Regions from separate parts of the Rhizobium pantanalense genome, predicted to be linked through region 1. Evidence: predicted binding sites of a transcription regulator. Region 1 holds the regulator's gene; the other holds the start of a gene.
What was found. Region 1 encodes LexA, which represses DNA repair genes until DNA is damaged. Its sites were predicted from a motif close to TGTTCNNNNTGTGTTCNG; they were not measured.

Region 1 (7,662 bases):
CGACATAACGGTAGAGCGGCAGGTTGGCGCTCTGGGCAGCAGCCTTGGCGACGGCGAGCGAGACACCGAGAATGGCGTTTGCACCGAGACGCGACTTGTTCGGCGTGCCGTCAAGCTCGATCATGATGTTGTCGAGCTGGATCTGGTTTTCAGCGTCCATGCCGCCGATCGCGTCGAAGATTTCCGAATTGACGGCTTCGACGGCCTTCTCGACACCCTTGCCATGGTAGCGCTTGCCGCCATCGCGAAGCTCGACTGCTTCATGTGCTCCGGTCGACGCGCCCGACGGAACCGCCGCACGGCCCAAGCTGCCATCTTCGAGGTAGACATCGACTTCGACAGTCGGATTGCCACGGCTGTCGAGAATCTCGCGGGCGATAATGTCGGTGATTGCGGTCATGATAGCTTCCTGCTCGCTGGTTTATAAATCGATTTAAATCGTCTTAATCGAAGGCGCGGAAATTACAATGGCGATCCGCGCCGCGATTTGGCACTCCTGCAGGCCCGTAACGCAAATTCATGTCAGCCTGTTGAATGCCGGCTACGTTTCAAGCCTTGGCGATGGCGTCGAAGGCCAGCAGCTTCTCGAGAAGCCGCGGCATGTCTTTCAGATAGACCATGTTCGGACCGTCGGACGGTGCATTGTCCGGATCCTCGTGCGTCTCGACAAAAACACCTGCGACGCCGACGGCGACGGCAGCGCGCGCCAGCGTCTCGACGAAGCGGCGATCGCCGCCACTGGAGCCGCCCTGTCCGCCGGGCTGCTGCACGGAATGGGTCGCATCGAAGATGACGGGGGCGCCCATCGCCGCCATGATCGGCAGCGAGCGCATATCCGAGACCAGCGTGTTATAGCCGAAGGAAGCGCCGCGCTCGCAAAGAAGGATGTTCGGATTGCCGCTGTCGTTTAGCTTGGCAAGCACGTTCTTCATGTCCCATGGCGCAAGGAACTGGCCTTTCTTGACGTTGACCACGCGGCCAGTCTTGGCAGCGGCAACCAAAAGATCGGTCTGGCGCGACAGGAAGGCTGGGATCTGAAGGACATCCACCGTCTTGGAAACGATGGCACACTGCTCTTCAGTGTGGATATCGGTCAGAACCGGGAAGCCATATTCCTTCTTCAGGTCTTCAAAGACTTCCAGCGCCTTTTCCAGGCCGATGCCGCGCTTGCCGGACAGCGAGGTGCGGTTCGCCTTGTCGAAGGAAGATTTGTAGACAAGGCCGATGCCGAGCTTGCCGCAGAGCTCCTTGAGCACGCCGGCAATCATGAAGGCATGATCGCGGCTTTCCATCTGGCAGGGACCGGCGATCAGCGACAGCTTCGCGGTATTGGAAAAGAGAACCTTGGAGGCACCCTCGCCGACGGTGACTTCGGAATTCGTGCTCATATTATCTCCTCGAAGGCGAATAGCGCGCCCTGACCGGGTGCCAACCTCGCCAATAGACGATTGTTCTTACGCGTATAGGTGACGCCGTTAGCAGTGAAATGCGACGATGTCACGGAAAGATCGCGCGTTTTGAAAAGGATTGCCCTCGCCCTGAGCCCCTGATCATTCGTGCAAACAGGTAGATCATAGAATGCCTCCATTCCTTCCGGCGTCAAAATCTCCAGATCGGCGTTGGCGGCCTTGATCGTCAGGCCAAAGGAATGCTCCATAATGCGCGGGCCACCGACAAGCTCCTCGAAGAAGCCGCGATAGGCCCCCGGCTTCGGCGTGCAAAGCGCTACCCGCGCGATACCAGTCACGCCGTTCTCGTGACGCTCGAGCACGCCGCGGTCAGCCGGCAGCGGATTGACGCGCTGACAGCAGAAAGCGAGAAAATCCGGCGCACGCAGATCTGCGGCGAAAGCAAGACGAAAGCCGGCCGTGGTTTCCGTTCCATCCGGCATCTTCATCGGACGCGAAAAATCCAGCATTCGACCCGCCGAAATAGCAGCTGCTTTGAAACGCTTATCATCCACCACCGCGTCATCCGTACCGAATACCACGGCCGAGAAGCCATCCTCCCCCACCCGGAAACGATAAGCCTGGTCGCGCGCGACGAAAACATTGCCATCCACGATGCTCTTCTCGCATTGCTCCGGAGATGCGACGCCCAGAGGTTCGAGATAGGTTTTATCGGCAAGGAAGACGCAGGCATTCTGCGTGCCAAAGGGGTGGCACGCATCCGGAGCCACCGTGAAACCGAGCTTGCCGAGGCGTTCGCGTGCCAGAGCGATGTTGACGGTCGGCAGCACGAGATGATCCAGCGGATGCGGAGACGAAATCATGGCTTCTCCTGTTTGCTTGCGGAAGCAGATTTGCGCCCATCGCCCGCGCAATTCAAGATGGAAGCATGGAACACCCGGAGCACACGACATGGATCGAAGGCAATCTCGCAAACGTGATTGCTGATTCTCTGCCATGGCCGGCTCATGCAGTCGCGCGGCACGTTCGTCCAAATGCTCGGCGCACGGGCTGAACGACAAAGTCGCGGAAGCGAGTAGAGCGGCATTTCCCTTATTTTTCTGTGGGTTAACGCAGATACAGCGCCCCGATGTTCCGAGCCGATCCATTCGCAAATGGTAATTATTTAACTGACCTCACAAGGCTTTACCGAAATTTAAGCACTTGCGGAACACATATGGAACATATAGTGTCCGTTCTGGATTTGTTTCACAGCTTTTCTTGATTCTGGGGTTCCAAGACGATGTTGACGCGCAAGCAGCAGGAACTGCTTCTGTTCATTCACGAACGCATGAAGGAATCCGGTGTTCCGCCATCTTTCGACGAGATGAAGGATGCATTGGATCTGGCATCGAAATCCGGTATTCATCGCCTGATCACGGCGCTGGAGGAGCGAGGCTTCATCCGCCGGCTGCCGAACCGGGCCAGAGCGCTCGAAGTCATCAAGCTTCCCGACGCCTATAATCCGAGCCTGCAGCAGCGCCGAGGCTTTTCACCGAGCGTCATCGAGGGCAGCCTCGGCAAGCCGCAGTCCGTTGCCCCGCCCGCTCCGTCGAAGGTGGCAAATGACGATCACAATAGCTCGGCGTCGGTGCCGGTGATGGGCCGCATCGCTGCTGGCGTTCCGATCTCGGCCATCCAGAACAATACGCACGACATCACCGTTCCCGCCGACATGCTCGGCTCGGGCGAACATTATGCGCTTGAAGTTCGAGGGGATTCGATGATCGACGCCGGAATTTTCGACGGCGATACGGTCATTATCCGCAATTCGACGACGGCCAATCCCGGCGATATCGTCGTTGCACTCGTCGACGATGAAGAAGCGACACTGAAGCGCTTCCGCCGCAAGGGTGCCTCCATCGCGCTCGAAGCCGCAAACCCGGCCTATGAAACCCGCATCTTTGGGCCGGACCGGGTCAAAGTTCAGGGCAAGCTCGTGGGCCTTATTCGTCGCTATCACTGACCGGTGAATTGTCGACGACGGGTGACGCTGGCGCAATTGGCGCGTCGAATGTGCCTGTGCGCCAATTATAAATTCGATGCCTGGTCCATGGACGTTGCGGGTTCTCGAATGCGGCTGAGATAATGGGCTTGTCTGCGGTAAGTATCATTTCGATGGAGCCGGTTTTACGCAATGTCGCACCCGTTATGAGCATTGCTCCGGAACGGCAGTAGTTCAACCGCAATCGGATTGGCGTTACGACGATATTCGCCATATCGCAGGCAGAGGGTAGATAGGCTGCGTTCTCGATGGTGACCAATATCGCGCCGTTTTCGAGGATGGCTGCGCACCATGCTCCTTTCTGGCAGGCGAAACTGCCCTGCATGGTGCGGTCCAGGGCCTCCTCCATTGCCGTGCGGACAGCCTTCTGTTCTTCACTGTTCAATCGCTTATGGCGATCTGCCTTGCCGATTTGTGGAAGTCGGTTGTCGGCAGGGAGCATGGTCGGAGGCTGATGTTCCGCCGCAACCAATGCCTTTTGCCATTGTTCGAAAATGAAGGCCTGCGGTCTCTCGCGATTGGTCGCGAGTATATCGTCCTGGCGCAAGGCGACCAGGACGCCATCTTCGGAGATCATCAGGTCGGGTTTCGGTATGCCGGATCCGAATGCCGCCAAGCCTATGGACAAGAGTGATAATAGCAGGCCCAGATGGCGAAGCCGGGTCCGCAATATGCTCATGATCAGGAAGCCGATAATGAATGTCGGCATCAGCCAGGCCGGCTGGCGGCCGAAGGTAATGTCGCCTCCCCAACCAGCTACGGTTCTCGCGATCACGATGACGAGCTCCAGTCCCTCTCCGGTGACTTTCCAGAAAGGTCCGTCGAGACCGAGCGGCATGAGCAGCATCGCCGCCATGCCGAATGGCATGACGACAAAGGAGACGATGGGCATAGCCGCGAGATTGGCGGCGAGTCCGTATGTCGCCAACCGGTGAAAATGCTCGATCGAGAAGATGGCTGTCGACGCGCCGCCGATGAACGAGGTCGACGTCACGCCTGCGAAGAAGCGCATGACGAACAATAGCGGACTTAATAGACGGACGCGCGGCAAAATGTTTTCGCGATGCCGCCGCCGCTTCCACAGCGAATATCCCGACACCAGCGCCAGCGTCGCCGCATAGGACATCTGGAAACTCGGGCCGAGCACTTGCGACGGCGACAGTACAAGAATGATAATGGCCGAAAGTGCGACGTTGCGCAGGCTGATCGATGGCCGATCGAAAAGCACGGCCACGAGCATGATCGCCATCATGATGAAGGCACGCTCGGCGGATACGCCGAAGCCGGAGATGAGATAATAGGCCGTTACAGTGAGAAGCGCGCCGAGAGCTGCGAACTTCTTGGTCGGCCAAGCCTGCGCGACACCGGGAAACAGGCTGAACAAGTAGCGTAGGCCGATGTAGAAAATGCCGGCCGACAACGCCATGTTCAGGCCGGAAATTGCAATGATGTGGGTCAGGCCAGCAATTCTTAGGGCCTCGGTCGTATCCTTCGAGATCGCACGTCTCTCATCGGTGACAAGTGCTGCTGCAAAGGCGCCGCTATCTCCAGGCAGAGTTTGCCTGATCCTGTCACCTATGCTGTTGCGCAGGCCCGCGAGCCAGATATCAGCGGCGTCCAATAACGAGCCAGCAGAATTATCACTGGATGGAGATAATAATTCCGGCGTTCCGTAGGCAAAGCCGTTCGCGCCGATGCCGTTGAAATATGAGCTGAAGGCAAAATCGTTAAGGCCGGTCAATGCCGGTCCCGCCGGAGGCGTCAGGCGCGCCCTGCCCTGGATCCGATCACCCAAATCGAACGGCTCCGCCTGCTTGCGCACGAAAATCGTAGCCCGTTGCGGCACGCGGCGAATAGAAGGCTTTTCCGTTGCCTCGACGCGGACGACATAGCGCCAGCGTCCGTTGTCGTAGGATTCCCGCCGTTCGATCTGCCCAGTCACGGTCGTCGTCACGGCCGAGTCGAGCATCACGGTGGAAACCCGCCAGCTTTCCCATTGCGCCAGCGCCATGCCCAGGCAGATGAGCATACTGGCGAAAAGAGTATGGTGAAGCAGCTTGCCCGCATCGCGCTTTAGAAAAAAGCCCAAGGCGAACAGAACGAGACCTGCGAAAACCGCCTGCGGGGGCGGATCGGATTGCGCCTCGAACCAGGTAATCGCACCCAACCCCATGTAGATGGGTGCGAAAAGAACAGCGCGGCCATGAGCCGCCTCCTCCGCAATCAAGCCGAGGACAGCGGTGCCAAGATGCTTCGCAACACGCAGGAAACGCGCCGTCAGCGGCGCCTGATCCTGTGTTCGTTCCCATTGTCGCGCTTTGGCGCTAGGGGTAATCGTGGTGGAAAAGGCGCGACCTTGCGGGGACGCGATAACGTCCCTGCTTTCTTCCTGCTGGTCGGATGCCTCCAAATTAGGCACTCGTTGACTGTCCCCGCGCCAAACTACAGCTTCTGCGCGATTTGTGCCGTCACCACACAGTGAATTCAACTGAAATCGGCGGAACAAAGCTCAATTGGGCCGGTTTCCCGGCCTAGCATAGGAAAGGACGCTTCTGCAGTGCCCAAAAGTTGATACTGCATTGCACAATTCAGCGTTAGGATAACTTGGCATTAGGCTCTGGATCATATAGCTAGTCGGTAGTCGCTTAACCTTTTGGCGCTTTTTATGGCGTCAATCCCGCCAAATCTTGGAGGATCAGCATGACGGAACAAAGCGCGAAACTAACTTGGGGCGAAAAGACGGTGGACCTGCCGGTCAAGACCGGAACCATCGGCCCGAGTGTTATTGATATTGGTGCCCTTTATAAGAACACCTCCACTTTCACTTACGATCCTGGTTTCACCTCCACCGCGTCGTGCGAGTCGAGCATTACCTATATCGACGGCGACGAAGGCGTTCTGCTGCACCGTGGCTATCCGATCGATCAGCTGGCCGAACATGGCGATTTCCTGGAAGTCTGCTACCTGCTTCTATACGGCGAACTGCCGACGGCAGCCCAGAAGAAGGACTTCGACTATCGCGTGACCCACCACACGATGGTGCACGAGCAGATGTCGCGCTTCTTCACCGGCTTCCGCCGTGACGCCCATCCGATGGCCGTCATGTGCGGCTGTGTCGGCGCGCTCTCCGCCTTCTATCACGACTCGACCGACATCACCGATCCGCACCAGCGCATGGTCGCAAGCCTGCGAATGATCGCCAAGATGCCGACGCTGGCCGCCATGGCCTACAAGTACCATATCGGCCAACCCTTCGTTTATCCGAAGAACGACCTCGACTATGCGTCGAACTTCCTGCGCATGTGCTTTGCCGTTCCGTGCGAAGAATATGTCGTCAATCCGGTGCTTGCCCGTGCCATGGACCGCATCTTCATCCTGCACGCCGATCACGAGCAGAACGCTTCGACCTCGACGGTTCGCCTGGCTGGCTCTTCCGGCGCCAATCCGTTTGCCTGTATCGCAGCAGGCATCGCCTGCCTCTGGGGCCCGGCTCACGGCGGCGCCAACGAGGCGGCGCTGAACATGCTGAACGAAATCGGCACGGTCGACCGCATTCCGGAATTCATCGCCCGCGCCAAGGACAAGAACGATCCGTTCCGCCTGATGGGCTTCGGCCACCGCGTTTACAAGAACTACGACCCCCGCGCCAAGATCATGCAGAAGACGGCGCACGAAGTTCTCGGCGAGCTCGGCATCAAGGACGATCCGCTGCTCGACATCGCGATCGAACTGGAGCGCATTGCTCTCACGGACGAATATTTCATCGAGAAGAAGCTGTATCCGAACGTCGACTTCTATTCCGGCATCACGCTGAAGGCTCTCGGCTTCCCCACGACCATGTTCACCGTTCTGTTCGCTCTTGCCCGCACCGTCGGCTGGATCGCTCAGTGGAACGAAATGATCGAGGATCCGCATCAGCGCATCGGCCGTCCGCGTCAGCTCTACACCGGCGCTCCGCTGCGCGAATATGTGCCTGTTTCCAAGCGCTAAGCTTCGGTATTGAAACAAAAAAAAACCGGTCAGAGATGACCGGTTTTTTTATGGGCTAGAACGTCCAGAACAATCTGCGCCGCCTTATCACCGGGGGGCTCCTTGGTCTGCATTCGCTCCCAGACCAGATCGTAACCCGCCAACATCGCCGCACGCTCCGGCGTCTCGCTCGCCAGCCGCTCCATATAGCGGGCCAACATTCCCGGCCGCAGAACATCA
Region 2 (7,662 bases), on a different contig from region 1:
TGGATGAGCTCGACGGTCAGGTCGATGTCGTCGTCTCCGACGTCGTCATGCCCGAGATGGACGGGCCGTCGCTCCTGCGCGAACTACGCAAGAAATATCCGGACCTGAAATTCATCTTCGTGTCGGGCTATGCCGAGGATGCCTTTGCCCGCAACCTGCCGGCGGACGCCCAATTCGGCTTCCTGCCAAAGCCGTTCTCGCTGAAGCAGCTTGCTGTCGTCGTGCGCGAGACGCTGGACAAGAATTAAGTGAGGGGCGTTTTGCGCCCCTCGATGTTGCCGATTACGGCGCAACGGTGTAATCAACCGCCCATGATCGACCTTGCCAGGCCCAATTGCCAAAAGTGGTGGCGCTCCTTCTAGAAGCGGCAGTCGTCATGTCTTGAAATCGACCCTGCCGCCGTGATCCGGCAGGCATGGTCCATTTCCGTTTTTCCTTCCCGATTGCGGCGGCTCCTTTTGCGGAGCAAAAAATGCATTCTCCTACCGACACTCGCCCCGTCATCCTGACGGGCGACCGGACCACCGGTCCACTCCATCTCGGCCATTATGTCGGGTCGCTGAAGAGCCGCGTCGCGCTTCAGCATAGCCATCGACAATTCCTGCTGCTGGCGGATAGCCAGGCGCTGACCGACAATGCCCATGATCCCGAAAAGATCCGTCGCAACGTTCTCGAGGTCGCCACCGATTATCTTGCCGTCGGCATCGATCCGACGCTGACGACGATCTGCGTGCAATCCGCCTTACCGGCGCTGGCGGAGCTGACACTGCTCTATCTGAATTTCGTCACGGTCAGCCGTCTCGAGCGAAATCCGACGATCAAGACGGAGATCCAGCTGCGCGGTTTCGAACGCGATGTGCCGGCCGGCTTTCTCTGCTATCCGGTCGCGCAGGCGGCCGATATTACTGCTTTCAAGGCGACCGTCGTTCCTGTCGGCGAGGATCAGGCTCCTCTGATTGAGCAGACCAACGAAATCGTTCGCCGCCTCAATCGACAGATCGGGCGTGATGTGCTTGTCGAGGCAGCGGCCTTGGTGCCGACGGTCGGGCGTCTGCCCGGCGTTGACGGCAAGGCGAAGATGAGCAAATCGCAGGGCAATGCGATCCCGCTCTCGGCGTCGCCGGATGAAATAAGCGATGCGGTACGACGCATGTACACCGATCCGGATCACCTGCGCGTCAACGATCCCGGCAAAATCGAAGGAAATGTCGTCTTCACCTATCTCGATGCCTTCTGCGAGGATCGGCAACTGGTCGAAGAGCTGAAGGCACATTATCGCCGCGGCGGGCTTGGCGACATCACCTTGAAGAGACATCTTGAGGGTGTCCTGCAAGCGCTGCTCGCACCGATCCGCGAGCGCCGCGCGCGCTATGCCGCCGAGCCGGACTATGTCATGGGGATCGTGCGTGAGGGGACACGAAAGGCGAGGGAGCGGACGGAGGCGACACTTGCCGAGTTACGCAATGCCTTGGGCCTTTTCGTCCTGTCCTGAAACAAAAACGGCCGGGCGATCTTCTGATGCGCCCGGCCGTTCTCGTAGCTGCTTGTCTGATTATTCCGCCAAAGCGACGGCGATCTCCGCGGCCAAACGCGCATTGTTCTCGACAAGCGCGATGTTGGTCTTGAGGCTGCGGCCCTCGGTAATGTCGAAGATCGTGCTCAGCAGATAGGGCGTAACCGCCTTGCCGCTGATCTCGTCACGCTCAGCGCTGTCGAGTGCGCGCTCGATGTAGATTTCCATCTCCTCTCGCGGGATCTCGTCGGCTTCCGGAACCGGATTGGCGATCAGCATGCCGCCATCGATGCCGAGCTGTTCGCGCGTTGTCTGGAAGTTGGCGATCGCAGCAGGGCTGTTCAGCGTCAGCGGGCTCGTCAGACCGGAGGAGCGCGACCAGAAGGCCGGGAATTCGGTGCTGTCGTAGGTCACGACCGGAACGCCGCGAGTTTCGAGCACTTCCAGCGTCTTCGGAATATCGAGGATCGCCTTGGCGCCGGCGCAAACGACGATGACGCCTGTGCGGGAAAGCTCTTCAAGATCGGCCGAAATATCGAAGCTCTCTTCGGCACCACGATGCACGCCGCCGATGCCGCCGGTGGCAAATACTTTGATGCCGGCGCGGGCGGCCGCGATCATCGTGGCGGCAACGGTGGTCGCGCCCGTGCGGCGCTCGGCGATCGCAAAGGCGATGTCGGCGCGCGAGACCTTCATCGCACCTTCCGTCTTGGCCAGTGCTTCCAGCTCTTCCGGCTCAAGGCCGATATGCAGCGTGCCGTGAATGACGGCGATTGTTGCCGGCACCGCGCCTTCCTGCCGGATGATCGCTTCGACGCTGCGGGCCATCTCGATATTGCCCGGATAGGGCATGCCGTGGGTGATGATCGTCGATTCCAGGGCGACGATCGGCGCACCGCGAAGCTTGGCGGCGGCGACTTCCTTCGAATAGGAGATCGGAAGCAGGGGCGAGATAGGCTGGGTCATTGTCGTTTCCAATTCACTGAAACAATATATGCGTCTTGAGCAGGCTTCATGACAGAATTTCGGCCTCGGGAACAAGGGCCAAAGCCGCCTTTAGCAGCTCGGGAGAGAGATTTTCTGCCGTTGCATAGGGGGACTGGACGGTGATTGCCGCCGCCGCCGCGCCATGACGGACGGCTTCTGCGAGGTCATGACCGGCCATCAGTGCCGAAAGAACGCCGGAAGCAAGCGAATCTCCCGCACCGGTGACATCAGCGACATTTTCGACGATAGGCGGCCGCAGGCTGACGATGGCATCGCGCGAGAATGCGATCAGGGGGCGTTTCCCGCGGGTGATCACGCCATTGCGCAGGCCGAGCGCCCGCAAAGCGCTCACCCATTCGCGTGGATCCTCCGGGCGAATTTCGGTCAGCGCCGCGGCTTCGGCCTCATTGAGGAACAGGTGATCGATGCCGGCAAGGCTTGGCTTCAGCCGCACCACTTTTGCCGGCGAGATGGCAATGGCGGCGACCGGCTTGCCGCATAGGGCAGCTCTTGCCGCAATTGTGCCTAGGGTTTCGGCAGGCAGATTGGCGTCGCAGAGAATGAGGTCGGTCTCATCGAAGGCGTCGCGAACGGCGCGAATCGCCAGGCGTCGAGGAACGAAGAGTTTGTAGAGCTCCATATCCGCGAGCGCGATGACGAGATTGCCGTCATTCTCGAGGATCGCCGTATAGCTCGGCGTTTTGCGATCCAGAAAGACGAAGGGCTTGTCGTCGATGCCGGCGTGGCTTGCAGCCTCGGCCACCATCTCGCCGGAGGGATCGCCGCCGCGCGGCGAGATCAGCTTTACGTCGAAGCCCAGGCGGGAAAGATTTCGCGCGGCATTGAAGCCGCCACCGCCGGGCTCTTCGAACCATGCGCCGGGATTGCTGGCGCCGGGCGCCGTCTCACCGAAGATGCGGCCGCGCCGGTCGATATGGGCGCCGCCGAGAACGAGAATCTTTTTCGCCATATGGTTATCCTCAGCAATCAAAAAGGCGAGTCGAGCGGCGTCGCGACCGGCGCGAACTGATCGTCCCGGAGCCGTAAGTGTCTGGGAAGAAAGAAGAAAACAAAAGTAGAACGGAATTCATTTTACCTTTTTCTTTCAATTGCTTGTTGTGCTCTTGCGATAAGAGAACAAATAGAGTACAGAATTCTCATCGGCGGCGACATTGCTAGAGCGGCTTCAATAACCTAAAGGTGGATCGAATGTCTCAGAATTCTTTGCGGCTTGTAGAGGACAAATCGGTGGATAAAAGCAAGGCACTTGAAGCGGCACTCTCTCAAATTGAGCGGTCGTTCGGCAAGGGCTCGATCATGAAGCTCGGCTCTAACGAGAACGTGGTCGAAATCGAAACGGTTTCCACCGGCTCTCTGAGCCTCGATATCGCTCTCGGCATTGGCGGCTTGCCGAAGGGGCGCATCATCGAAATCTACGGGCCGGAAAGCTCGGGTAAGACGACCCTGGCCCTGCAGACCATTGCAGAAGCCCAGAAGAAGGGCGGCATCTGCGCTTTTGTGGATGCGGAACATGCGCTCGATCCGGTCTATGCACGCAAGCTCGGCGTTGACCTGCAGAACCTGCTGATCTCGCAGCCTGATACCGGCGAGCAGGCGCTCGAAATCACCGATACGCTGGTGCGCTCCGGCGCGATCGACGTCCTCGTCGTCGACTCCGTTGCGGCCCTGACGCCGCGCGCCGAAATCGAAGGCGAGATGGGCGACAGCCTGCCGGGTCTGCAGGCTCGTCTGATGAGCCAGGCGCTGCGCAAGCTTACGGCTTCGATCTCGAAGTCCAACTGCATGGTGATCTTCATCAACCAGATCCGCATGAAGATCGGCGTTATGTTCGGCTCGCCGGAAACGACGACGGGCGGTAACGCGCTGAAGTTCTACGCCTCGGTTCGCCTCGATATCCGCCGCATCGGCGCCGTCAAAGAGCGCGAAGAGGTGATCGGCAACCAGACGCGCGTCAAGGTCGTCAAGAACAAGATGGCGCCTCCCTTCAAGCAGGTCGAGTTCGATATCATGTATGGCGAAGGCGTTTCCAAGACCGGCGAACTGGTTGATCTCGGAGTCAAGGCCGGTATCGTCGAAAAGTCCGGTGCCTGGTTCTCTTATAACAGCCAACGCCTCGGCCAGGGCCGCGAAAACGCGAAGCTTTTCCTGCGCGACAATCCGGATCTCGCCCGCGAGATCGAATTGTCGTTGCGCCAGAATGCCGGCCTGATCGCCGATCGCTTCCTGCAGAATGGCGGTCCCGATGCCGATGATGGCGACGCCTCCGGGGAATAAGGATTTTCGGGAGCAATTCTCCATTCAAGACCGAGACTGAAATTCGAAACCGGCCGCATTGTCCAAGGGATGTGCGGCCGGTTTTGTTCGTGCGGCTGGACAGCGCCGGGAGCGGACGATAAAAGCCACTGACTTTGATGCAAGTTGCTGAGCGCAGGACTGAAGGGCCCCATATGAGCGGTGTGAATGAAATCCGGTCGACCTTCCTCGACTATTTTAAGAAAAACGGTCACGAGATCGTGCCGTCGAGCCCGCTGGTGCCGCGCAACGATCCCACATTGATGTTCACCAATGCCGGCATGGTGCAGTTCAAGAACGTGTTTACCGGTCTGGAGCAACGTCCCTATACGACGGCGTCGACGGCGCAGAAATGCGTGCGCGCCGGCGGCAAGCATAACGACCTCGACAATGTCGGCTATACCGCCCGCCATCACACCTTCTTCGAGATGCTCGGCAATTTCTCCTTTGGCGACTATTTCAAGGAGCGCGCCATCGAGCTTGCCTGGAACCTGATCACCAAGGAATTCAGCCTCGATGCCAAGCGCCTGCTGGTCACGGTCTATCATACCGACGACGACGCCTTTAACCTGTGGAAGAAAATCGCCGGCCTTTCCGATGATCGGATTATCCGCATCGCCACCAGCGACAATTTCTGGGCGATGGGCGATACCGGTCCGTGCGGTCCCTGTTCCGAAATCTTCTACGATCACGGCGATCACATCTGGGGCGGCCCTCCCGGATCGCCGGAAGAGGACGGTGATCGTTTCATCGAGATCTGGAACCTCGTCTTCATGCAGTTCGAGCAGATCACCAAGGAGCAGCGCGTCGACCTGCCGCGTCCGTCGATCGATACCGGCATGGGCCTCGAGCGTGTTGCCGCCGTGCTGCAAGGCAAGCACGACAACTATGACATCGATCTGTTCCGCGCGCTGATCGAAGCTTCGGAAGAGGCAACGGGAGTTAAAGCCGAGGGTGAGCACCGCGCCAGCCATCGCGTCATCGCCGACCACCTGCGCTCCTCCGCCTTCCTGATCGCCGACGGCGTGCTGCCGTCGAACGAAGGTCGCGGCTACGTGCTTCGCCGCATCATGCGCCGCGCCATGCGCCACGCGCAGCTGTTGGGTGCCAAGGAGCCGCTCATGTGGAAGCTGCTGCCGGCGCTGATCCAGCAGATGGGCCGCGCCTATCCCGAGCTGGTTCGCGCCGAGGCGCTCACCTCCGAGACGCTGAAGCTCGAAGAAACCCGTTTCCGCAAGACATTGGAACGCGGCCTGTCGCTGCTGAACGATGCCACGTCGGACCTTCACAAGGGTGATAGCCTGGACGGCGAAACCGCCTTCAAGCTCTACGACACCTACGGTTTCCCGCTCGACCTGACGCAGGATGCGCTGCGTGCTCGCGGCATCGGTGTCGACATTTCCAGCTTTACCGATGCCATGGAGCGGCAGAAGGCCGAAGCACGCTCGCATTGGGCCGGTTCCGGCGACAAGGCGACCGAAACCATCTGGTTCGAGCTCAAGGAAAAGAACGGCGCCACTGAATTCCTGGGTTACGATACGGAATCTGCCGAAGGCGTGATCCAGGCGATCGTCAAAGACGGTGTTGCAGTCGATAGCGCCTCTACCGGCGACAAGGTGCAGATCGTCGTCAACCAGACGCCGTTCTACGGCGAATCCGGCGGCCAGATGGGCGATACCGGCGTGATATCAAGCGATCACGGCAAGCTCGTCGTCAGCGATACGCAGAAGAAGGGCGAGGGCCTCTTCGTTCACAGCTCCGAGGTGTCGGAAGGCAAGATCAAGGTCGGCGACGCCGTCGTCCTGACAGTCGATCACAACAGGCGTTCGCGCTTGCGTGCCAACCATTCCGCCACGCATCTGCTGCACGAAGCTCTCCGTGAAGTGCTCGGCACCCACGTGGCGCAGAAGGGATCCCTGGTTGCGCCGGAGCGTCTGCGTTTCGACGTTTCGCATCCAAAGCCGATGTCGGCTGAGGAGCTGAAGGTCGTCGAAGAGATGGCCAACGAAATCATCCTGCAGAACTCGCCGGTCACGACGCGCCTCATGAGCGTCGACGATGCGATCGCGGAAGGCGCAATGGCGCTGTTCGGCGAGAAGTATGGCGACGAAGTCCGCGTCGTGTCGATGGGGCAGGGTGTTCGCGGTGCAAAGTCCGGCAAGCCTTACTCGGTCGAGCTTTGCGGCGGCACGCATGTCTCCGCCACCGGCCAGATCGGTCTCGTGCGCATTCTCGGCGAAAGCGCCGTCGGTGCCGGCGTTCGCCGCATCGAAGCCGTGACCGGTGAATCCGCGCGTGATTATCTCGCCGAACAGGATGACCGCGTAAAGAGCCTTGCCTCGACGCTCAAAGTTCAGCCGGGCGAAGTCGTTTCCCGCGTTGAAGCGCTGATGGACGAGCGCCGCAAGCTGGAGCGCGAATTGGCTGATGCCAAGCGCAAGCTCGCCATGGGCGGCAGCCAAGGCGGCTCCGCTGATGCGGTCCGTGAAGTCAACGGCGTCAAATTCTTCGGCAAGCCCGTTTCCGGCGTCGACCCCAAGGATCTCAAGGGTCTGGCGGATGAGGCGAAGGCGAGCCTCGGATCAGGCGTCGTGGCGCTGATCGGCGTTTCGGATGATGGCAAGGCCAGCGCCGTCGTCGCCGTCACGGAGGATCTGGTTGGCCGCTTCAGCGCCGTCGATCTCGTCCGCGTCGCTTCAGCTGCCCTCGGCGGCAAGGGCGGCGGCGGCCGTCCCGACATGGCGCAGGCCGGAGGCCCTGATGGTGCCAAGGCCGATGAGGCGATCGAGGCGATTGCTGCGGCACTTGCCGGCTAAAGCACTGATTTCCGATTGGTAATCAAAGATGGC

Region 2: the regulator LexA is predicted to act here: its motif matches at 3,634-3,651, upstream of recA (recombinase RecA).

Annotation. Positions count from the first base shown of each region.
Region 1 covers NZ_JAQJCH010000005.1:172,694-180,355, reverse strand. The annotation lists gene eno (phosphopyruvate hydratase) at 1-400, opposite strand, end outside; gene kdsA (3-deoxy-8-phosphooctulonate synthase) at 549-1,388, opposite strand; gene PH558_RS14965 (VOC family protein) at 1,385-2,272, opposite strand; gene lexA (transcriptional repressor LexA) at 2,692-3,414, shown strand; gene PH558_RS14955 (ComEC/Rec2 family competence protein) at 3,395-5,863, opposite strand; gene gltA (citrate synthase) at 6,154-7,443, shown strand; gene lpxB (lipid-A-disaccharide synthase) at 7,473-7,662, opposite strand, start outside.
Region 2 covers NZ_JAQJCH010000001.1:1,207,951-1,215,612, forward strand. The annotation lists gene cckA (cell cycle histidine kinase CckA) at 1-248, shown strand, start outside; gene trpS (tryptophan--tRNA ligase) at 473-1,492, shown strand; gene PH558_RS05715 (pseudouridine-5'-phosphate glycosidase) at 1,553-2,479, opposite strand; gene PH558_RS05720 (carbohydrate kinase family protein) at 2,526-3,470, opposite strand; gene recA (recombinase RecA) at 3,710-4,795, shown strand; gene alaS (alanine--tRNA ligase) at 4,969-7,629, shown strand.